One region of the Thioclava sp. DLFJ5-1 genome, then DNA from elsewhere that is predicted to be linked to it. Evidence: riboswitches for the same ligand, from Rfam matches in the RefSeq annotation. Region 1 holds a riboswitch; the other holds the start of a gene.
The links. Region 1 has a riboswitch for cobalamin ahead of BMI86_RS00575 (hypothetical protein). Riboswitches for the same ligand answer to the same signal wherever they lie in the genome.
Positions count from the first base shown of each region.

Region 2: another riboswitch for cobalamin. It lies ahead of BMI86_RS07795 (TonB-dependent receptor); the one in region 1 lies ahead of BMI86_RS00575 (hypothetical protein).

Region 1 covers NZ_MPZU01000001.1:103,902-114,111, forward strand. The annotation lists gene BMI86_RS00550 (ATP-binding protein) at 1-1,283, opposite strand, end outside; gene BMI86_RS00555 (GntR family transcriptional regulator) at 1,496-2,164, shown strand; gene BMI86_RS00560 (biotin transporter BioY) at 2,249-2,803, shown strand; gene bioB (biotin synthase BioB) at 2,806-3,792, shown strand; gene ppsA (phosphoenolpyruvate synthase) at 3,861-6,248, opposite strand; cobalamin riboswitch at 6,377-6,580, shown strand; gene BMI86_RS00575 (hypothetical protein) at 6,705-7,010, shown strand; gene BMI86_RS00580 (homocysteine S-methyltransferase family protein) at 7,141-8,190, shown strand; cobalamin riboswitch at 8,268-8,463, shown strand; gene nrdH (glutaredoxin-like protein NrdH) at 8,558-8,779, shown strand; gene nrdI (class Ib ribonucleoside-diphosphate reductase assembly flavoprotein NrdI) at 8,792-9,214, shown strand; gene nrdE (class 1b ribonucleoside-diphosphate reductase subunit alpha) at 9,184-10,210, shown strand, end outside.
Region 2 covers NZ_MPZU01000002.1:88,090-98,299, reverse strand. The annotation lists gene BMI86_RS07800 (ABC transporter substrate-binding protein) at 1-163, opposite strand, end outside; gene BMI86_RS07795 (TonB-dependent receptor) at 150-1,973, opposite strand; cobalamin riboswitch at 2,110-2,305, opposite strand; gene BMI86_RS07790 (DUF475 domain-containing protein) at 2,335-3,381, opposite strand; gene BMI86_RS07785 (DUF1499 domain-containing protein) at 3,495-3,920, opposite strand; gene speB (agmatinase) at 3,917-4,888, opposite strand; gene BMI86_RS07775 (SLAC1 anion channel family protein) at 5,075-6,085, opposite strand; gene BMI86_RS07765 (Rrf2 family transcriptional regulator) at 6,410-6,889, shown strand; gene BMI86_RS07760 (TfoX/Sxy family DNA transformation protein) at 7,447-7,806, shown strand; gene ndk (nucleoside-diphosphate kinase) at 7,808-8,230, opposite strand; gene BMI86_RS07750 (ABC-F family ATP-binding cassette domain-containing protein) at 8,505-10,210, shown strand, end outside.

The DNA.
Region 1 (10,210 bases):
GTGATCGTGCCACCATCGGGCATCGCATCGCGCGAATTGATGCACAGATTGAGAAGCGCGCTTTCAAGCTGGTTCGGGTCGACCATCGCGGGCCAGGCCTCTGCGTCGTCCTCCGCCCTTACCAGAATATGCGGCCCGATGGTGTGCCGCATCAAGTCTTCCATGCTGCGGACCAGTTGCGGCACGTCGGTCGGCTTGGGCATCAGCGACTGCTGACGCGAGAAGGCGAGCAAACGCTGTGTGACGCTGGCGGCCCGCTCGGTCGACGCTTGCGCGGCTTCGAGATAGCGCAGGATTTCCTCGCGACGCCCGTCTTCGAGCCGCTTCGCGACGAAGTCGAGCGACCCGGAAATCGCCGTGAGGAGATTGTTGAAATCGTGGGCGAGCCCCCCGGTCAACTGCCCGACGGCCTCCATTTTCTGGGCCTGCCGGAGCTCTCCCTCCCGCTGCATGAGCTTCGCGGTCTGCTCTTCGACGCGCTGCTCCAAGGTTTCATTCAGCTTGGACAGCTCGGCCGCCGCCTTGTCGCGCTCTTCGAGAATGGCGCGCCGGTCATCGAGATCCATCAGAACGCCTGCGAAGATGCGCGGCGTTTCGGCCTCCATGCGGCCATTGGCTTCGACCCAGTGATACAGCCCGTCGGCCCGCTTGACGCGAAACTGATATGCATACGGCGTCGTCTGCTGCGTGGCGCGATCGATCGCCGCCATCAGCCCCGGTTTGTCGTCCTCATGAACGTTCACGACAATCTGGTCGATCGTCAGACCTTCGGCCCCCTGCGCGGGATCGAGCCCCATGCTGCGCGAGAATTCTTCATCGAGATCGAAGGTTTCGCTGTCGAGATACCAGACCCAGGTGCCAAGGATCGCCCCGGCCGAAAGCGCGCGTGCGACGTGACGTGCACTCTTTTCCGCGCGGCGCTGGCTTTCGCGTAGTTCGCGTTCTTTGCGTTTGCGCTCGGTGATATCGCGAAACAGAACCGCGACCTGCGCTTTCGCGGCGGGCTCCACCCGCGTCGCGGAAACCTCGATATGCCGTCCGGCCTCGACGAACTCGCGCTCGAACCTCAGAGGCTCTCCGGTTCTGAGCACTTCGCCGTAGATTTTGACCCACTCGGCCCCGTCTTGCGGGGCGACATCGAACACGGTCTTGCCGACGATACCGTCGATCCCGGTATGTCTTTCGTAACCGGAATTGGCTTCGATATGGACATAGTCGCTGAAGGGCCCTCTGGGCCCGTCGATGAACTGGATGACGCAGAATCCGTCATCGATCAGCTCCATCAGGGCTTTGTAGCCAGCATCAGGAGCCGCGTCGTCCTCAGTTCCGCGCGCATCACGCCGGAAAGCTTCTTGCCAAGTCACATAAGATCCAATGCAGGTAAGTGCGTCTCCACCACGCATCACAAGTATAGCTTTTCCTTAATCTTACAAACATGTTTCGGTCACATAAAAAAAGGTGGACGAATTGCCGCGAGAAAAATTATCTATAAAGCATGACGGATACACCCCATGAAACACATTCGCAGCGCATCGCGCGGATACTTTCGGATCGCATCATTTCCGGTGAGATTCCGCCCGGCGCCCGCCTGAGACAGGACCATATCGCGAGCGAGTTCGGCGCGAGCCACGTCCCGGTGCGCGAAGCCTTTCGCGAATTGCAGGCGCGCGGATTGGCCGAGAGCGAAGCGCGCCGCGGCTTTCGTGTGACCGAGTTCGACGTGGCCGAACTGCGCGAAGTGGCGGAGATGCGCGCCAGCCTCGAACCCTTGGCGCTGCGCCATGCAGCTCCGAACATGACACGCGCAATTCTCCAAAAAGCTGAACAGGTTACGCGTATCGGAGACAGTGCCAGAACAGTCCGTGATTGGGAGGCCGCGAACCGCCAATTCCACCGGCTGATCCTGACACCCTGCGGAATGCCACGACTTCTGGAGACGATCGACAATCTGCAGACGACCAGCGCACGCTTCCTTTTCGCCGCCTGGCGTCGAGACTGGGAAGCCCGCTCGGACCATGACCACCGGATCATCATCACCGCCCTCCACAAGGGACAGACAGACCTGGCCTGCGCAACCTTGGCACGCCATGTCGGCTGGATCGGCAAACGCAAGTCATCGATAAAAAATGCCAACTTACACGAGACTTACGTGATTTCTGGATAATTATCTATAACTTCAATTGATAGCCCCGGATGTGCCTGCATAGTCATAGATAGAAATTCCAACTATCGACTGAGGACAGGTTCAATGACAGCGTTCGATACTTCCCAGAAGCTCACCCACACTCTCTGGCGCGGCCTTGGCCTCGCGCTTTGCGGCGCGGCCCTGATCACACTCGGCGCGAAGCTTCAGGTGCCTTTCTGGCCCGTGCCGATGACGTTGCACACGCTTGCGGTCTTCTTCATCGCAGCGAGCGTCGGCCCCAGAATGGCGGCCGCCGCAATGGCGAGCTATCTCGCCATGGGCGCTATGGGCGTGCCGGTCTTCTCGGGCACACCCGAGCGCGGCATCGGGCTGGCCTATATGATGGGACCGACCGGGGGCTACCTGCTGGGCTTCCTGCTGGCGGCGCCCTTGATCAGCGTGCTCGCACAAGGTCGAGGCTGGCTCGGCAGAGCGCTGGCGATGCTCGTCGGGCTGATCGTGGTCTATGCCGCGGGCCTCGCCTGGCTCGCCAATTTCGTGCCGGCGTCGAAACTTCTCGCAACCGGCGTCGCACCGTTCGTTCCCGGGGATCTGGTCAAGATCGCGATTGCCAGCGGTCTCGCGACGGGCCTCACTCGCCTGAAGGAGCGCGCGTAATCATGGCGGGAGACATCAGAAACGATTGGAGCATGGCGCAGGCGAAAGCGATCCACGACCTGCCCTTCCCCGAACTTCTTCACCAGGCGCAAACGGTTCACCGCACCCATTTCGACCCGAGCGCGATCGAAACGGCGAGCCTGCTGTCGATCAAGACCGGCGGCTGCCCGGAAGATTGCGGCTATTGCTCGCAATCCGCGCATTACGATACCGGCGTGAAGGCCACCAAGCTGATGAAGACAGACGAGGTTCTGAGCGCGGCACGACGCGCGAAGGCCTCAGGCGCGCAACGGTTCTGCATGGGCGCGGCGTGGCGCAGCCCGAAGGATCGCGACATGGATGCGCTGTGCGAGATGGTGCGCGGCGTCTCCGATCTGGGGCTGGAGACCTGCATGACGTTGGGCATGCTCTCGCCGCAGCAGGTCGAGAAGCTGAAGGCGGCGGGGCTGGATTTCTACAACCACAACATCGACACGTCGCCGGACTATTACCAGGAGATCGCGACGACCCGCACCATGGAGGATCGACTCGATACGGTCGAAAATGTGCGCAAAGGCGGCATTCGGGTCTGTTGCGGTGGGATCTTGGGCATGGGCGAGGCCGAGGCGGATCGGATCGCCATGCTGGTGACGCTCGCCACCCTGCCCGCGCACCCGGACAGCGTGCCGATCAACCTCTGGAACGAGATCGACGGCGTGCCGGTGCAAAAGAATGCCGAGCCGGTCGACCCTTTCGCGCTGGTGCGGGTCGTCGCACTTGCGCGGATCCTGATGCCCGCGTCGGTGGTGCGGCTTTCGGCAGGCCGCACCGGGATGAGCGACGCGTGGCAGGCGCTGTGCTTCCTCGCGGGCGCGAACTCGATTTTCGTGGGAGATCAGCTTCTGACCACGGATAACCCCGCAGCCTGGAGAGATCAGGACCTGTTGGCGCGGCTGGGCATGCATGTGGCCCCCGCGAAGCCGAGCGCCGAACCGGCACCCGTGGCTTGAGCGCGCGACTGTCTCGGGTAACTTGCCCGAGACGGTTAACGGCAGCGTCCTGCAGGCTCACATCCGGGTCAGCGTTGACCTTCGGCCTCCGCAACATGGCCTTTGACCTTCAGGAAACTATCCGGCGTCACCGAGATCGAGTCGATCCCGAACTCCACCAGCCTGCGGGCGAATTCCGGGTAGTTCGACGGCGCCTGACCGCAGAGCCCGACCTTCGCGCCAACGCCATGCGCTCTTTCGATGACGCTCCGGATCATCCACTGAACGGCGGCGTGACGTTCGTCGAACAGCGGCGCGAGCCGGTCGCTGTCGCGGTCGATGCCCAAGGTCAGCTGCGTCAGATCGTTCGACCCGATGGAGAAACCGTCGAACCGCTTGGCGAATTCCTCGGCGAGGATGACGTTCGAGGGCACTTCGCACATCACGTAGATCTGCAACCCGTTCGATCCGCGCACCAGCCCTTCCTCGGCCATCACCGCCAGCACGCGGTCGGCTTCCTCGGGCGTGCGGCAGAACGGAACCATCACCAGCACATTGTCGAAGCCTGCCTCTTCGCGCAGCCGCCGGATCGCCCGGCATTCGAGCCGGAACCCCTCGACATAGGCGGGATCGTAATAGCGCGAGGCGCCGCGCCAGCCGATCATCGGGTTGGATTCCACCGGCTCGAATTGCCGCCCGCCAAGTAGGTCGGCATATTCGTTCGTCTTGAAATCGCTCAGCCGCAGGATCATCGGGTTCGGATAGGCCACGGCGGCGATCCGGGACAGGCCAAGCGCCAGTTGATCGACGAAATACTCGGCCTTGTCCTCGTATCCCCTTGTGAGCGTTTCGATTTCCTCCCGCACCTCCGTCTCCCGGATGTCGGAGAAATGCAGCAGCGCCATCGGATGGACCCGGATCGTGTTCGAGATCACGAATTCCATCCGCGCCAGACCGACACCGTCGATCGGCAGCCGCCACCAGCGCGCCGCAATGGCCGGGTTGGCGAGGTTGAGCATGACCTTGGTCTTGGTCTCCGGCACCGCGTCGAGGTTCAGATCTTCGACCGAGAACTCGGCAAAGCCGTCATAGACCCGGCCCTCGTCGCCTTCGGCGCAGCAGACAGTCACCTCTTGCTCGTCGTGCAGCACATGGGTCGCGTCGCCACAGCCGACGATGGCGGGAACGCCCAATTCGCGGCTGACGATGGCGGCGTGGCTGGTTCTGCCGCCGTGATCGGTGATGATGGCAGAGGCCCGTTTCATCACGGGCACCCAATCGGGGTCCGTCGTCGAGGTGACGAGGACCGAGCCGTCAACGAAATCGTCGATATCCTTGACGTCTTCGATCAGGCAGACACGCCCGGTCGCGACCTGTTCGCCGACCGACAGACCGCTGACGACGACCGGACCGTGCGCGCCGATGGTATAGCGCCTGAGCGACCCTGCAGAGACCCGCGACTGCACCGTCTCGGGGCGCGCCTGCACGATGAACAGCTTCCCCGTGACGCCGTCTTTCGCCCATTCCATATCCATCGGTTGGCCGTAATGCGCTTCGATGGTCGCCGCTTGCTGCGCGAGGTCCAGTACCTCGTCATCCGACAGGACGAACTTCCCGCGTTCGGCTTTCGATGTCGGCACGTTGCGCACCGGGTTCGGGGCGTCCGGCCCGGCATAGATCATCTTGATCTCTTTCGCCCCGAGCTTCTTCTCGATGATCGGTTTGACGCCCGCCTTGCCGAGGAAAGGTTTGTAGACCTGAAACTCGTCCGGCGTGACCGCGCCTTGCACGACATTCTCGCCCAAGCCCCAGGCCGCGCTGATCAGCACGACCTTGTCGAAGCCGGTTTCGGTGTCGATCGAGAACATCACGCCAGACCCGCCGATATCGGAGCGCACCATCTGCTGAACGCCCACGGAAAGCGCGACATCGAGGTGATTGAACCCTCTGAGCTTGCGGTAGGTGATCGCGCGGTCGGTGAAGAGCGAAGCGTAGCACTTTCGGCAGGCGGTCAGAAGCTCCTCCTCGCCCGAGACGTTGAGATAGGTCTCCTGCTGACCGGCAAAGCTGGCATCGGGAAGGTCTTCTGCCGTGGCGCTCGAGCGAACAGCGACGGAGACCTCGGGCACCCCTGCCCGCTTCGACAGATCGCGATACGCCTCCCGGATCGCGGCTTCGGTCGAGGCGGGCCAGTCCCCGGCCACGATCGTGTCGCGAATGCTCTGACCCGCGACGTGAAGGCTGATCTTGTCGGCATCGTAATCGGCGAGATAGCCCGCGATGGCCTCGGTCAGATTGTTTTCCTCGAGAAACATCCGATAGGCGTCGGAGGTAGTGGCGAAGCCCGGCGGGACCTGAATGCCCTTGGCGCCAAGCTCCTGCACCATCTCTCCAAGCGAAGAGTTCTTGCCGCCCACAAGCGCGACATCCTCGCGACGCAAGCTATCGAAAGGAATGACTTCTTTCTTCGTGGCCATGAGCTCGCCTCCCCTGTTTGCACCTGCGGGCACTTTATCGCAGAGGCGCATTTTGACCTTGATCTTTGTCAACGCGGGCCCGCTTGTCCCACATCCCCCAATCCGTTCTGGACAGCGCCAGATTTTCCTGCGATCAAATCCGGGATGGTGTCCGGCCCCAAAGGGTCGGCTGAAAAGGGAACACGGTGCGGGCGATGCCCAACTCCGTGACTGCCCCCGCAACTGTAAGCGGCGAGCGCCACCGGAAACGCCACTGACCTGCAAAGGTTGGGAAGGTCCGGTGAAGCTACGACCCGCGAGTCAGGAGACCTGCCATCTCGGATGCGCGCCTAGCGCATCTCGGTCACCTTAAACCCGGGCGGGGTGCCCTGGGACGGAGAGACGAGAGATGGACCAGATCGGACCTCGCATATCGCCGTGCCGCGACCAATCCCGCCCTTTTGCGCGGAGGGCGCGATGCTTTTGGAACGAACGCTTTCACTGCTACAACTCGATATAGGACCGATCTCGCCGCTGCGTGCGCGTGAGCTGGGGACGCTCGGCTACATGGAATGGCTCGGTACGCTGCCGGGCGACATGCCCTATGCGAAGGCGGCGATCGTCGCTCATATGCAGGCCTATCCGCACTCCCTGATCTCGCCCGCGGTGGAGGTGTTCTGCGAGCTCCTGCTGGAGTCGCTGACCCCGCAGCCTTTCGCCTTGCAGATCGAGATGCCTCCACCGGTGCGGCGGGGCGGTGCTCGCGCCCGACGGGGCCTCTGACCCATTTCTCGTCTTGCGGTCGCATTCAGCGGCCCGGCCGAGGACCATTGCAGCAGGAAACGGCACTCCGTTTCCTGTGAGGCTCGGCTTTTCCAAACGATGGTCATGGATGAACTGAGAGGATCTCTCCATGAATGACAACAAACTGACCCGTCTGCTCGACGCGCGCCCGGTGATCTGCGCCGAGGGCTTTCTGTTCGAACTGGAACGGCGCGGCTATCTGACCGCCGGGGAATTCGTACCCGAAGTCGCGCTCGAATACCCGCAGGCGCTGCGCAATCTGCATGTCGATTTCCAGCGCGCCGGCAGCGATATCGTCGAGGCCTTCACCTATAACGGCCACCGCGAGAAGATGCGCGTGATCGGCAAGGAAGACCTGCTGGAGCCGCTCAACCGCGCGGCGCTGAAGATCGCGCGCGAGGTCGCCAATGCGAAGACCGGCAACCTGATGGCGGGCAATATCTCGAACACGAATATCTGGGACCCGACCGATCCGGCACGGCAGGCCGAGGTGCGCGCGATGTTCGACGAGATGATCGGATGGGCGGTCGAGGAAGGCGCAGATATCATTATCGGCGAGACCTTCTACTACGCGGGCGAGGCGCTATGTGCGCTGGAGGCCGCGAAAGCGTCGGGGCTGCCGGTGGTGCTGACGCTGGCGCCGATGGCGGCCGATGAGATGATGGACGGGGTCGGCATCGTCGAGACCTGCCAGCAGCTCGAACAGGCGGGCGCCGATGTCGTCGGGCTTAACTGCTTCCGCGGGCCGCAGACGATGATGCCGTGGCTGCGCAAGGTGCGCGCGGCGGTGAGCTGCCATGTCGGCGCCCTGCCCGTGCCCTACCGGACCACGAAGGAGGAGCCGACCTTCTTCAACCTCTCGGACCACAACGGCTGCACCTGCCCCTCGCCGCATGGCCGGACCTTCCCGACCGCGCTCGATCCGCTGGCGTGTAACCGCTACGAGATCGGCGCCTTCGCCCGCGAGGCGCAGGCGATCGGGGTAAATTACCTCGGCGTGTGCTGCGGGGCGAGCCCGATGCATATCCGCGAAATGGCCGAGGCCGTGGGCCGCGAGACCGAGGCCAGCCGCTTCTCGGAGCGCATGGAGAACCACTTCATGTATGGCCAGAACGCCCGCCTTCCGGCGCATATCCGGGCGCTTGGCGACGGCGCCTGAGGCTTGACACCGCCCTGTCGCGCGCGCATTTCGCGCGGCAGGGCAATCTATATATTGACAGCCGTCATCTCATTAACCCAATATGATGTTGCTTTGGTTCCTGCGAGTCACTCCGCAGGCGAAGAGGGAAGCCGGTGAGATTCCGGCGCTGCCCCCGCAACTGTAAGCGGCGAGCCTTAGGTCCGAATGTCACTGGTGCGATGCACCGGGAAGACGGACCGAGAGGCGCTCGAGCCGCGAGCCAGGAGACCTGCCAGAGCAGATAGACGACGACCGCGGCGGAGGGCCCGGGCGCGTGGCAGTGTGCTTTGCGCCCTGCCCACGAGCCTTGTCCCGCGCTGCCGACAGCAAACAAAGGGACAGGAAAATGACCATCACCGTCTATTCGAAACCGGCCTGCGTGCAATGCACCGCCACGACCCGTGCGCTCGATGCCAAGGGGATCGATTACAACGTGATCGACCTGACCGAGGATGCCGCCGCGATGGAGATGGTGCAGGACCTCGGCTACCGTCAGGCCCCGGTCGTGATCGCGAACGAGGATCACTGGGCGGGCTTTCGCCCCGACATGATCAACCGGCTGGCCTGAGACCTAGCCGCGATGGGACAGGCAAGGCTGATCTATTACTCCTCGGCGTCGGGAAACACGCAGCGCTTCGTGGAGCGGCTGGGCCTGCCCGCGCTGCGCCTGCCCGTTTCGGCTGAGGCTCCGATGCCGACCCCGCCCGGCCCCTATGTCCTGATCTGCCCGAGCTATGCCGACGGCAAGGGGCGAGGTGCGGTCGCGAAACCGGTCATCGCTTTTCTCAACGATCCCGCCCGACGCGCGGGCCTGTGCGGCGTCATCGCCAGCGGCAATCGCAATTTCGGCGCACTCTTCGCCTGCGCGGGCGATCTGCTGGCGCGCAAATGCAATATCCCCGTGCTTTACCGGTTCGAGCTGGCAGGCACGGACAGTGACATCGACCGCGTGCGCGCAGGTCTCGAAACCTTCTGGAGGCAGGAATGCTCGATAGCGACGTGAAACCGAGCGGGGCCGCGGCCTCGGAATTCGCGGGGCTTGATCACCACGCGCTCAACGCAATGCTCAACCTCTATGACGCGGAGGGCAATATCCGCTTCGACGCCGACAGGATGGCGGCGCGGCAATATTTCCTGCGCCATGTGAACCAGAACACGGTGTTCTTCCATTCGCTGGATGAAAAGCTCGGCTATCTGGTGGAGGAAGGCTATTACGACGCCGCCGTGCTCGATCAGTACTCGCGCAATTTCCAGCGTGCGATCTGGGACGCGGCGTTTGCCGCCAAGTTCCGCTTTCCGACCTTCCTCGGCGCGTTCAAATATTACACCTCCTACACGCTGAAGACCCGCGACGGGCAGCGCTATCTCGAACGCTACGAGGACCGCGTCGTGATGGTGGCGCTGACGCTCGCGCGCGGCGACGAGGCGCTGGCGATGCGGCTGATGGAAGAGATGCTGGCGGGCCGTTTCCAGCCCGCGACGCCCACCTTCCTCAATGCGGGCAAAAAGGCGCGGGGCGAATTCGTGTCGTGTTTCCTGCTGCGGCTGGAAGACAACATGGAAAGCATCGGGCGCGGCATCAACTCGGCGCTGCAACTGTCCAAACGCGGCGGCGGCGTGGCGCTGATGCTGACCAATATCCGCGAATACGGCGCGCCGATCAAAGGGATCGAGAACCAGTCCTCGGGCGTGATCCCGGTGATGAAGCTGCTCGAAGACAGCTTCAGCTATGCCAACCAGCTGGGCGCGCGTCAGGGCGCGGGCGCAGTCTATCTGCACGCCCATCACCCCGACATCCTGCGCTTCCTCGACACAAAGCGCGAGAATGCCGACGAGAAAATCCGCATCAAGACGCTGAGCCTCGGCGTGGTCATCCCCGACATCACCTTCGAGCTCGCGAAGAAAAACGAGGAGATGTATCTCTTCTCGCCGCATGACGTGGAGCGGGTCTATGGCTGCGCCTTCTCGGAGATTTCGGTCACCGAGAAATATCACGAGA
Region 2 (10,210 bases), on a different contig from region 1:
ACGGATCGGCCAGCGCCAGCGCCAGCTGATCCGTGCAGAGGTTCATGGACACGACACGCTGCGGCGCTTCGTCCACAGGTTCCTGCGCCCATGCGGAGGAGGTCGCCGCCAAGGCGGCGAAAAGGGCGGCGAAAACCGCCCCTTTCAGATCAGAACCGCGCACGCAGCCCCACATAGGCGGCGCGACCCGAGGTGCCGTAGCCCGGCCAGAGCTGGTAATCGGTGTCGGTCAGGTTCTCGATCCGCAGATAGGCCTCTTTGTCATTGCCCAGATCGTAGGTCATCTGCGCGTTCAGCAGGCCGTAATCGGGCTGGCTCTGACGATCGGTGACCACGCGCATATCGGCGGCGAGCGTGAGCTTGTCAGTCACCTGCGCGTCGATCCCGGCGGTCAGCGTGTGGCGCCCGAAGGCCGAGTTCCACGTCGAGCCGGCAGAGAGCCCGTCGGGGTTCTTCGAATCCAGATAGGTATAGCCGAGGCTGTAATTGACCGTGCTGGAGATCGGCCCTTTCAGACCCAGCTCCAGACCCTGCCGCTTGGCGGTGCCCGAGGTCTGGTAGTAGCTGTAGGTCGTGTTGCTGTAGTCGATCAGGTCGTCCACCTCGATATGGAACAGCGTCGCGGTCAGCTTATGCGCACCGAAATCGCGCTCGACGCCCAGATCGTAGCTCAGCGATTTCTCGGGCTTGAGATCGGGATTGCCCGCATAGCCGTCATAGAGCTCGTAGCCAGACGGCGCGCGGAACCCGTTGCCCACCGATGCGCGGAAGAGGGTCGCGGCATCGGCCTGCCAGGTAACGCCCAGACGGCCCGTGGTGTTGCCGCCGAAATCCGAGTGATCGTCATGGCGCGCCGAGGCGGTCACGTTCACCCCGTCCATCGGCGAGAAGGCATATTCACCGAAGACGCCCGTATCGGCGGTCAGAACATCGCCCGTGACATAGGTGCCGGTATAGGTTTCCAGCGTGCGATCCGCGCCGAAGGTCACGCGGCCCGGCCCGAGATCGGTCGAGGCTTTCCAGTCGAGTTTGCGGCGCTTGCCCTCGTAGCCATAGTCATAGACCGGATACCAGCGCGAGGTCGTGTAATAGGTCAGACCAAGTTCGTGATCGAGCGGACCGGTCGTGAATTTGGCGAAAAGACGCCCGCCCCGCTCCTTGTGGATGGTGTATTCGTTGCTGTCCGTGGGCGGCGAGCTGAAGCCGTTATCGAACTCGCCCCGGTCGTTCTGCGCAAAGCCGTTGAAGCCGATCAGCAGATTGTCGGAGATGCGCTTCTGCGCGCGCAGGCTGACGCGATCGGCGCGATAGCCGTCTTTCTCGGTATTGCCGTTCTTCTTGTCGGCCGCCGAGAAGCCTGCGGTGTAGACTTTCGACAGCTGGATCGCGAGCTCGTCGTCCCCCTTCTTCCAGCCGAAGTTATATGCGGCATTCGCGGTGTGGTAGGAGCCGAGCTCAAACTTGACGCTCTGGCTCACGCCATCCTCGGTCGGGCGCGGCGTGTCGAGGTTGATCACACCGGCAACCGCCTGCCCGCCATAGACCGCCGATTGCGAGCCGCGCATGATCTCGACCCGGTCATAATTGAACGTGTTGAACCGACCCAGATCGGGCAGCACCTGCGGCGCGGAGGGATCGGAGACGTCGATCCCGTCCACCATAACCTTCACGTAGTTCTGCGACACGCCGCGAATGGTGAAGCCGGTCTGCGCGCCCATCGGCCCGCGCGACAGGATGCCGACGCCCGGCGATTGCGCGATCAGATTGGCAAGGCGCGTCTGGCCCGAACGCTCCAGCTCGGTGCGCGACAGCACGGTGACTGCCTGCGCAGTCTTGTCCGACGATTGCGGCTCGAGCGCGCCGTGATAGATCACGATCTCATCGAGTTGGTAAGGTTGGCTGTCTTGCGCGAGCGCGGGGGCTGCCAGCGCGGTGGTGAGCATCAGGCCCACGGTCAAACGGGTGCGGATCATATCCAATTCCCTCGTATCGCGACTCTGTGGTCGCGTGAACTTCGTATCGTAAGTCTTTGGAAATTTGGAATTTCCGCCGACGGTGAGAATGTCACCACTGACGGAAGACCGCCTCCGCTGCGCGCCCCGCACAGGCAGAAAGGATGAGCGCCTCGGCAGGTCTCCTGGCTCGCGGGTCTTGGTTTCGGCTGGCCTTCCCGGGTCGCCCCAGTGGCTCAGTCAGCCGTCACTCGCCGCTCACAGTTGCGGGGGCAGCCCCGGAATGAATGCACGCATCGCACCGGGTTCCCTTTTCATCCGCCCAAGGCGGAACCGAAGTGCCCCTGCTGTGCCGCGCGCGCCGCAGTCTGTCAAGAAAATTTCAACTTTCGACGGCGGCTCTGCTGCGCCGGTTGAACCGGATCGAGGATAGCAGCGCCAGCCCGATCAGCCCCGCCCCGATCAGCCCGGTAATCACCTCGGGCACCTCCACCAGCGTCTGCGCGAACATGACGACCGAGAGGATCAGGATCGACCAGAAGGCGCCATTCTCGAGATAGCGGAATTCGCTCAGCGTGTTGCGCTCCACCAGCATCAGGGTCATCGAGCGCACATACATTGCGCCGATACCGAGACCGATGGCGATCAGGAACAGGTTCTGGGTCAGCGCGAAGGCCCCGATCACCCCGTCGAAGCTGAAGGACGCGTCGAGTACTTCGAGATAGAGGAACGCGCCCAGACCCGCCTTGGCCGTCTCGGCAGCGAGATTCGTCCGGTCGAGCACGTGGCTGAGCACTTCGACACCCAGGAAGGTCGCAAGCCCGCAGATCGATGCGAACATGAACTCGTCCTCACGCCCTTCGGGCAGGATCCAGGTGAAGGCCAGAATGACGAGCAGCACGAGGCCGATCTCGAGCCCGCGGATCGAGGCGAGCGCGCGCAACCGGCGCTCCAACGCTCGGATCCAGTCAACCTCTTTGCCCTCGTCGATGAAATAGGTAAGCGCGACCATCATCAGGAAGGCCCCGCCGAAGCCCGCAATCGACAGATGCGCGTCCTCGATGATCTCGGCATATTCCGCCGGGTGTTTCGCGGCCAGTTGCACCGCCTCCCATGGTCCGATCCCGGCGGCGATCACGACGATCAGCAGCGGGAACAGGATACGCATCCCGAAGACCGCGATCAGGATGCCCCAAGTCAGGAAGCGACGCTGCCATTTCGGCGTCATCTGGTGCAGCTTGTTGGCGTTGACGATGGCGTTGTCGAAGCTCAGCGAGATTTCCAGTACGGCAAGCACCGCCGTGATCATCAGGAAAGAGACCGCGCCGCCCAGCCCGCCGGTCTGGGCAAATCCCAGCGCGAACGACCCGACCAGCCCCGCAACGGTGACGGCGATGGCCCAGGAGAAATAACGGTACATGGTGGTCATGCTGGCTCCGGCTGCATGGAGCCTCACTTAGGCTCCGCCCCCTCTCTTCGCAAGGGAGCGCGCCGTCAGAGTTGATCGCTGTGGCCCGGCAAGCGCGCCTCGGATCAGCCCCCCTACAGCCCCGCCTCGTCGAGCCAGCCCATGATCCGGGCCTTGTTCACGCCGAGATCGGATCTGCCGTAGACGAGATGGCCGCGGATTTGCAGCGTGTTGCCCTCGACCCAAAGCGTGGTGACGTCGGGAAAGCCGAAGAAGGCGGAGCGGGTGACATAGGCCACATGCCCCTCATCGACGCTGCCCGCCACCTGTTTCGTGCGCGCGGTGGCCCGGATGATCTTGTCGAGTGCGGCCATCTGCACCAGCGGATCGGAGACCTCGCGGGCCGCCTGAAACCCGCCCGTCTCGGGGTGATCGCCGGGCGCTTTCGCCAAGCCCTCGACCTTGTAGCGCGCAGGGTCGATCGGGGCGAAGCGCACCCAGCCATCGGCTACGGCAACCGCAGCCAACCCGAGCGCGAGGATCGTCACGGCCCGATTCATGCCGCGCCCTCCCGCAGCCCCCAACCGGCCAGCGCGATCAGCTCGGTCGCGACATGGGCGCCCGCGATGGCCGTCACGCCGGTCGGATCGTAGGGCGGAGAGACCTCGACCACATCGCCACCGATCAGGTTGATCCCTTTCAGCCCGCGCAACAGCTCTGCCGCCTGCCAGCTGGCCAGACCGCCCCAGACCGGCGTGCCGGTGCCGGGCGCGAAGGCCGGGTCGAGCCCGTCGATGTCGAAGGTGATGTAACAGGGCTTGTCGCCCACGACCGCGCGGATGCGTTCCAGCGTGGCCTCGACGCCCTCGCGATGCACCGAAGGCGCATCCACGATCGTCACGCCCAGCGTATCGGGATTGTCGGTGCGGATACCGACCGAGACGGTATTCTCGGCTCTCACGACGCCCGACTTGATCGCCTTGTAGAGGAACGTGCCGTGGTCGATCCGGTCCATGTCGTCATCGGCCCATGTGTCGGAATGCGCGTCGAACTGGATTAATGCGATCTCGCCATGCCGGGCAGCGGCCGCGCGCAGGATAGGCAGGGTGATGAAGTGATCGCCGCCCAGCGTGATCGGCACGACGCCCGCCCCGAAGATCGCGCTCAGATGCGCCTCGATCCTGCCCGGCACTTCCGGCACATTGGCATAGTCGAAGGGCATGTCGCCGTAATCGACGATGGCGAGTTCAGAGAACGGGTCATAGCCCCAGCCATAGGGGGCGTCGAACGCCTGCAGCGTCGAGGCTTCGCGGATCGCACGCGGCCCGAAGCGCGTGCCGGGGCGGTTCGTCACCGCCTGATCGAAGGGGATGCCGGTCACGGCGATCTGCGCGCCCGCGAGGTCCTTCGTATAGCGCCGCCGCAGGAAGCTGGTGGCCCCGCCGAAGGTATTCTCGAAGCTCAGGCCACGTGCCTCTGCCCGCGTAAAAGCCTGATCCACTTGGGTTTTCGCATCTTCCAGAGCCATGATCGCCCCTCCTTTTCGCCCGCGAAATCTGCGCCAGCCCTCGCGAGAGGTCAAGCTGCCGTGCGAGGGGATGAGGGGCGCGTCCGACTTCCAGCGCTTGGGCATAGCTCCGCCCGGGGCGACGAGCCCCGAGTAGCGCCGCCCTCATGCAAAGACAAACGATCATCCCCTCGGGGAGGCGCGCCCTCACTCCGGCTGGCAGATCTCTCCGCGCAGGATCGCAAGCCCCGTGCGCCAGACCAGCCCCACGATCACCACGGCGAGGATCGCGAGGAACGCCACCGCCATGCGCAGATGCGGCTCGGAATGGGCGTATTCGGCATGCAGGAATGTCGCGATGGTCAGCGCCGCGATGGGGAAGCTCAGCGCCCAGAAGCTCATCGCGAAGGGCAGCCGCAGGATGCGCGGCAACTGCACCGCGACGAGCGCCGCAAAGACATAGGCCAGCGACAGAAGGATATGCGCGAAGGGATCGACGCCGTGTCCGACCGTTGCCCCGGGCACGATCTGCTCGCCGGTCAGACGCAGCCACGCGATGAAGGCCACCGCGGGCGGCGCGATCAGGATCACCAGCGTCGGCTGCAGCTTGCTCGGCAGGGGGTCGTGGAAGATCAGACGGTTGAACACCAGCGTCAGCAGCACGAGCCAGAAGAGCATTCCCGCCGAGAAGAACAGCCAGCTGATCTCGATAAAGCCGAGCTGCGCGCCCGCCACCGGCACGATCACATTGCCCACCGCCGGGATGAACCATGCCGGGTTCAGCTGCCCGTGCTTGAAACTGCGCGTCCCGATCCAGTTGGTCACGACCGCGAGCGTCATGATCCCCTGCAGAGTCGTACCCGCCAGCCACAGCAGGAGCGCAAGCGAGGTCGAGACCGTCAGCGCCCCGGTCGCCAGCAGCAACAGCGAGATCGCGACGGTCGGGAAGAAGGCGAGCCGGATCGGGTGATGCCATTCCGCGCTCACAGCTTGCGGGTGCCGCATGGCCTTGGCGAGATAGAAGGCAGAGATCAGCACGAACACGGTCGCGGTCACCGCGAACATCACCTGATAGGGCAACGGCCCGAGCCCGAGCGGCTTGGCTGCCGCACGCAGCGCCAGCGTAAAGCCCCCGAGCCCCATCGTCGTCGCATAGAAGGTGATCGGAAAATGCTCGAGCCGGCTATGCGCGGCGGGTGCCTCAGCTTGAATGCTCATCTTGCCCTCCCGGTGGCCATCGCCGCGCGGGGCCGAACGGCCCACAACGCGACGGATCAGATCACCCGCGCCGCGCCGGACCAACCCACGCGGCGGGATCACACCTCTCATTTACTCACGCATCCGTGTGTGAGGAGTCTGACAAATGGACGCATTCGCCGCGCCGGGCGCAGCGCGCATCTACGTCCCGCGCATATTGCCTCTGGCGGATCCCCGCTTGCGCCAGACCCGCTCTGTGACGAAAATTTTCAAGGAACGTGACATAGGTCAAACCTACGAGGTAAACTTACCTATATCACCGCTTCGTGAGCTGGAGGAGTTGCGATGCGTCTGACCACACGAACCAATCTCGCGATGCGCGTGCTGATGTTCTGCGCGGTCAATCCGCATCGCACCGTGCGCAAGCATGAGATCGCAGAAGCCTGTAACGCGTCCGAGAACCATCTCGCGCAGGTCATCAACACGCTCGCGCGCGAGAATTTCATCACCACCCTGCGCGGTCGCGCCGGTGGGATGCAGCTTGCCCGCCCGCCCGAAGAGATCGGCGTGGGCAAGGTGCTGCGCGCCTTCGAGGCCGCCCTGCCCTTCGCCGAATGTTTCGATACCGAGACCAACACCTGCCCGCTGCGCGATGCCTGTCTGTTCCGCGATGCGCTGAGTGATGCGCTCGAGGCCTTCTACGGGACGCTGGACCGCAAGACGCTCGCCGATCTGGTCGACAACAACACCGCGCTGGAGGCGATGCTCAGCCTGCCCGGCCTGCAGCCGATGTCGATCTGCGCAACCGCACGCGCCGCGGAATAACCGCCGCGACATGACGCTCCGGTAGGTCCATATTTCTGACGCATTGCCGTGCGCAGAAGCGCTTTCGTGGCGCCAACGTCACAGTTTCATGACACACGCTCACGGCAAAGAGATCAAAATTCAGTTTCGCTTGACCACCCCTTTTCCCGGCGAGAGCCTGTGTCTACTTGTCGCACCAACGGGAAGACCCCGCTAAACGCGACTCATCACAAGGCTTAGGTCATGCAACAGCAATCGGGCACTCAATCAGGCCAGCAACAGCAAGGCGGCACGAACCGTCCTGGCCAGCAACAAGGCCAAACGGGCAATACGACCCAACAGAACGGCACCGTATTCGACGACTGGGCGTCCATCTGACGCCCTTTCTCGCGTCGCTATGATAGCGGCGCAGGCAGGCCCCGCAACCGGCATCTTCATTCACCGCCGGTTTTCGCGCCGCCTCCCCTTCGATCTCTCCTTCGCGCTGCTCTTGCGTGGCGCGAAGTCCGCTCTCAAAATGTCCCGACGCCAGCCCGCGCGATACTGATACCGCGCGCCCCGAAGGACCGTCCGGAACGATGAGCACCTCTCTCACATCCATAAAGGGGATCGGCCCCGCCACCGCCGAGGGCTTTATCCGCGCCGGGATCACCTCGGCCGAGGAACTGCGCGAGATCGGCGCGGACGCCGCGTATGCCGCGTGGATCGAGGCCGGAAACCCCGCCCATTTCATCGGCTATTACGCGCTGCATATGGCGCTGCAGGGGCGTCCGTGGAACGATTGCCGCGGTGCCGAGAAGGCCGAATTCCGCAAGAAATTCGATGCACTTAAGGCGCGGATCGCGGCGAGCGACAGCAGCACCCAATCCGCAAAAGAGAAGGGCCGCGCCCGGCTGGACGCGGCCCTCTCGGAAATTGGTCTGATCGCGAAACGCTAGATCAGCCGACGATCTCGAGACCCGAGAAGAAGAACGAGATTTCTTCCGCAGCGGTTTCCGGAGCGTCGGAGCCGTGCACCGAGTTCTCACCCACGGAGAGCGCGTATTCCTTGCGGATGGTGCCCTCGTCGGCTTCCGCCGGGTTGGTCGCGCCCATCACTTCGCGGTTCTTGGCGATCGCGCCTTCACCCTCGAGCACCTGAACGACGACCGGCTCGGACGCCATGAACTCGCACAGTTCGCCGTAGAAGGGGCGCTCTTTGTGGACTTCGTAGAACTTGCCGGCCTGATCCATGGTCAGCTGGATGCGCTTTTGCGCGACGATGCGCAGACCCGCTTCCTCGAACTTGGCGTTGATCTTGCCGGTGAGGTTGCGCTTGGTCGCGTCGGGTTTGATGATGCTCAGCGTGCGTTCGATGGCCATGTGTGACCCTTTCCTTGTGGTTCGTGGCCGGTATCCGGTCCGAAATATCTGCCGCGCCTGCTACCATGCAGGGGAAGCCTTGAAAAGCCCTCATGGGCGGGGCTGCGGCGACTCTAGATTGGGTTTGTGACCGTTTGGTCAAGGCCGATCGGCAGGTCGTTGCGCGGGTTTGCGCCCGCAGATGCCTCCGGCGGGGATATTTTTGCCAAGCCGAAGGGGCAGCGGCGCGCAGCAGCGATTGACTGTTGCCCGCCCCTGCGCCAAGTCAGGCCCCATGTTGCGCATCTCCGATATCTCCTTTTCGATCGAAGGCCGTCCGCTCTTTGCGAACGCCTCCGCCACCATTCCCGAAGGCCACAAGGTCGGTCTCGTCGGCCCCAACGGCGCGGGAAAGACGACACTGTTCCGACTGATCCGGGGCGAGCTGACGCTGGATGGCGGCGAGATCGGCCTGCCCTCGCGCGCCCGGGTCGGCGGCGTGGCGCAGGAAGTGCCGTCCTCTTCGACCTCGCTGCTCGATACGGTGCTGGCCGCCGACGAGGAACGCGCGAGCCTTCTGGCCGAAGCCGAGACGGCGACCGACGCGCATCGCATCGCCGAGGTGCAGACGCGGCTGGTCGATATCGACGCGTGGTCGGGCGAGGCGCGGGCGAGCGCCATCCTGAAGGGTCTCGGCTTCGACATGGAGGCGCAAAAGCGCCCCTGTTCGGATTTCTCCGGCGGCTGGCGGATGCGCGTGGCGCTCGCGGGCGTGCTGTTCGCGCAGCCCGATCTGCTGCTCTTGGACGAACCGACGAACTATCTCGATCTTGAAGGCGCGCTCTGGCTGGAAAGCTATCTGATGCGCTACCCGCATACGGTGATCGTGATCTCCCACGACCGCGATCTGCTCAACCGCGCCGTGGGCTCGATCCTGCATCTCGAGGATCGGCAACTCACGCTTTATCAAGGCGGCTACGACACGTTTGCGCGCACCCGCCGGCTGCGGCGAGAGGCGCAGGCGGCCCAGGCCAAGAAGCAGGAGGCCCGCCGCGCCCATTTGCAGGGCTTCGTGGATCGCTTCCGCGCGCAGGCCACCAAGGCCAAGCAGGCGCAGGCGCGCGTCAAGATGCTCGAAAAGATGGAACCGATCACCGCCCCGGAAGAAGCGGCGAAACAGGTCTTCACCTTCCCTGCACCGGAACAGCTCTCGCCGCCGATCATCGCAATGGAAAACGCCGCCGTGGGCTATGGCGGGCCCGCGATCCTCAAGCAGCTCAACCTGCGTATCGATCAGGACGACCGGATCGCGCTTCTGGGCCGGAACGGCGAGGGGAAATCCACGCTTTCCAAGCTGTTGGCGGACAAACTTCAGGTGATGGACGGCAAGATCACGCGCTCGTCCAAGCTGCGGATCGGCTATTTCGCGCAGCATCAGGTCGACGAGCTGGACCTGAAAGAGACGCCGCTCACGCATCTCAAGCGCGAGCGCCCCGACGAGCATCCCGCCAAGCTGCGCGCGCGGCTTGCGGGCTTCGGCCTCGGTGCGGATCAGGCGGAGACGGCGGTGGGCAAGCTCTCGGGCGGACAGAAGGCGCGGCTGTCGCTGCTGCTGGCGACGCTGGATGCGCCGCATCTCTTGATCCTCGACGAGCCGACCAACCACCTCGACATCGAGAGCCGCGAGGCGCTGGTGACCGCGCTCACCGAATATTCCGGCGCGGTGATCCTTGTGAGCCACGACATGCACCTGCTGGGACTGGTCGCGGACCGGCTCTGGCTGGTCAAAGGCGGCGCGGTCGCGCCCTATCAGGGCGATCTGGAAAGCTACCGCGCGGAATTGCTGGCGCCGCCGCCCGAGGACAAGCCCGCGAAATCGGCCGCACCGAAAGCCGCGAAGCCGTCGCGCTGTGCGATGACGACGATGAAGCGCGAGGTCCGCGACTGCGAGGCCCGGGTTGAGAAGCTGAGCGACATGCTCGAGAAGCTCGACGCGAAACT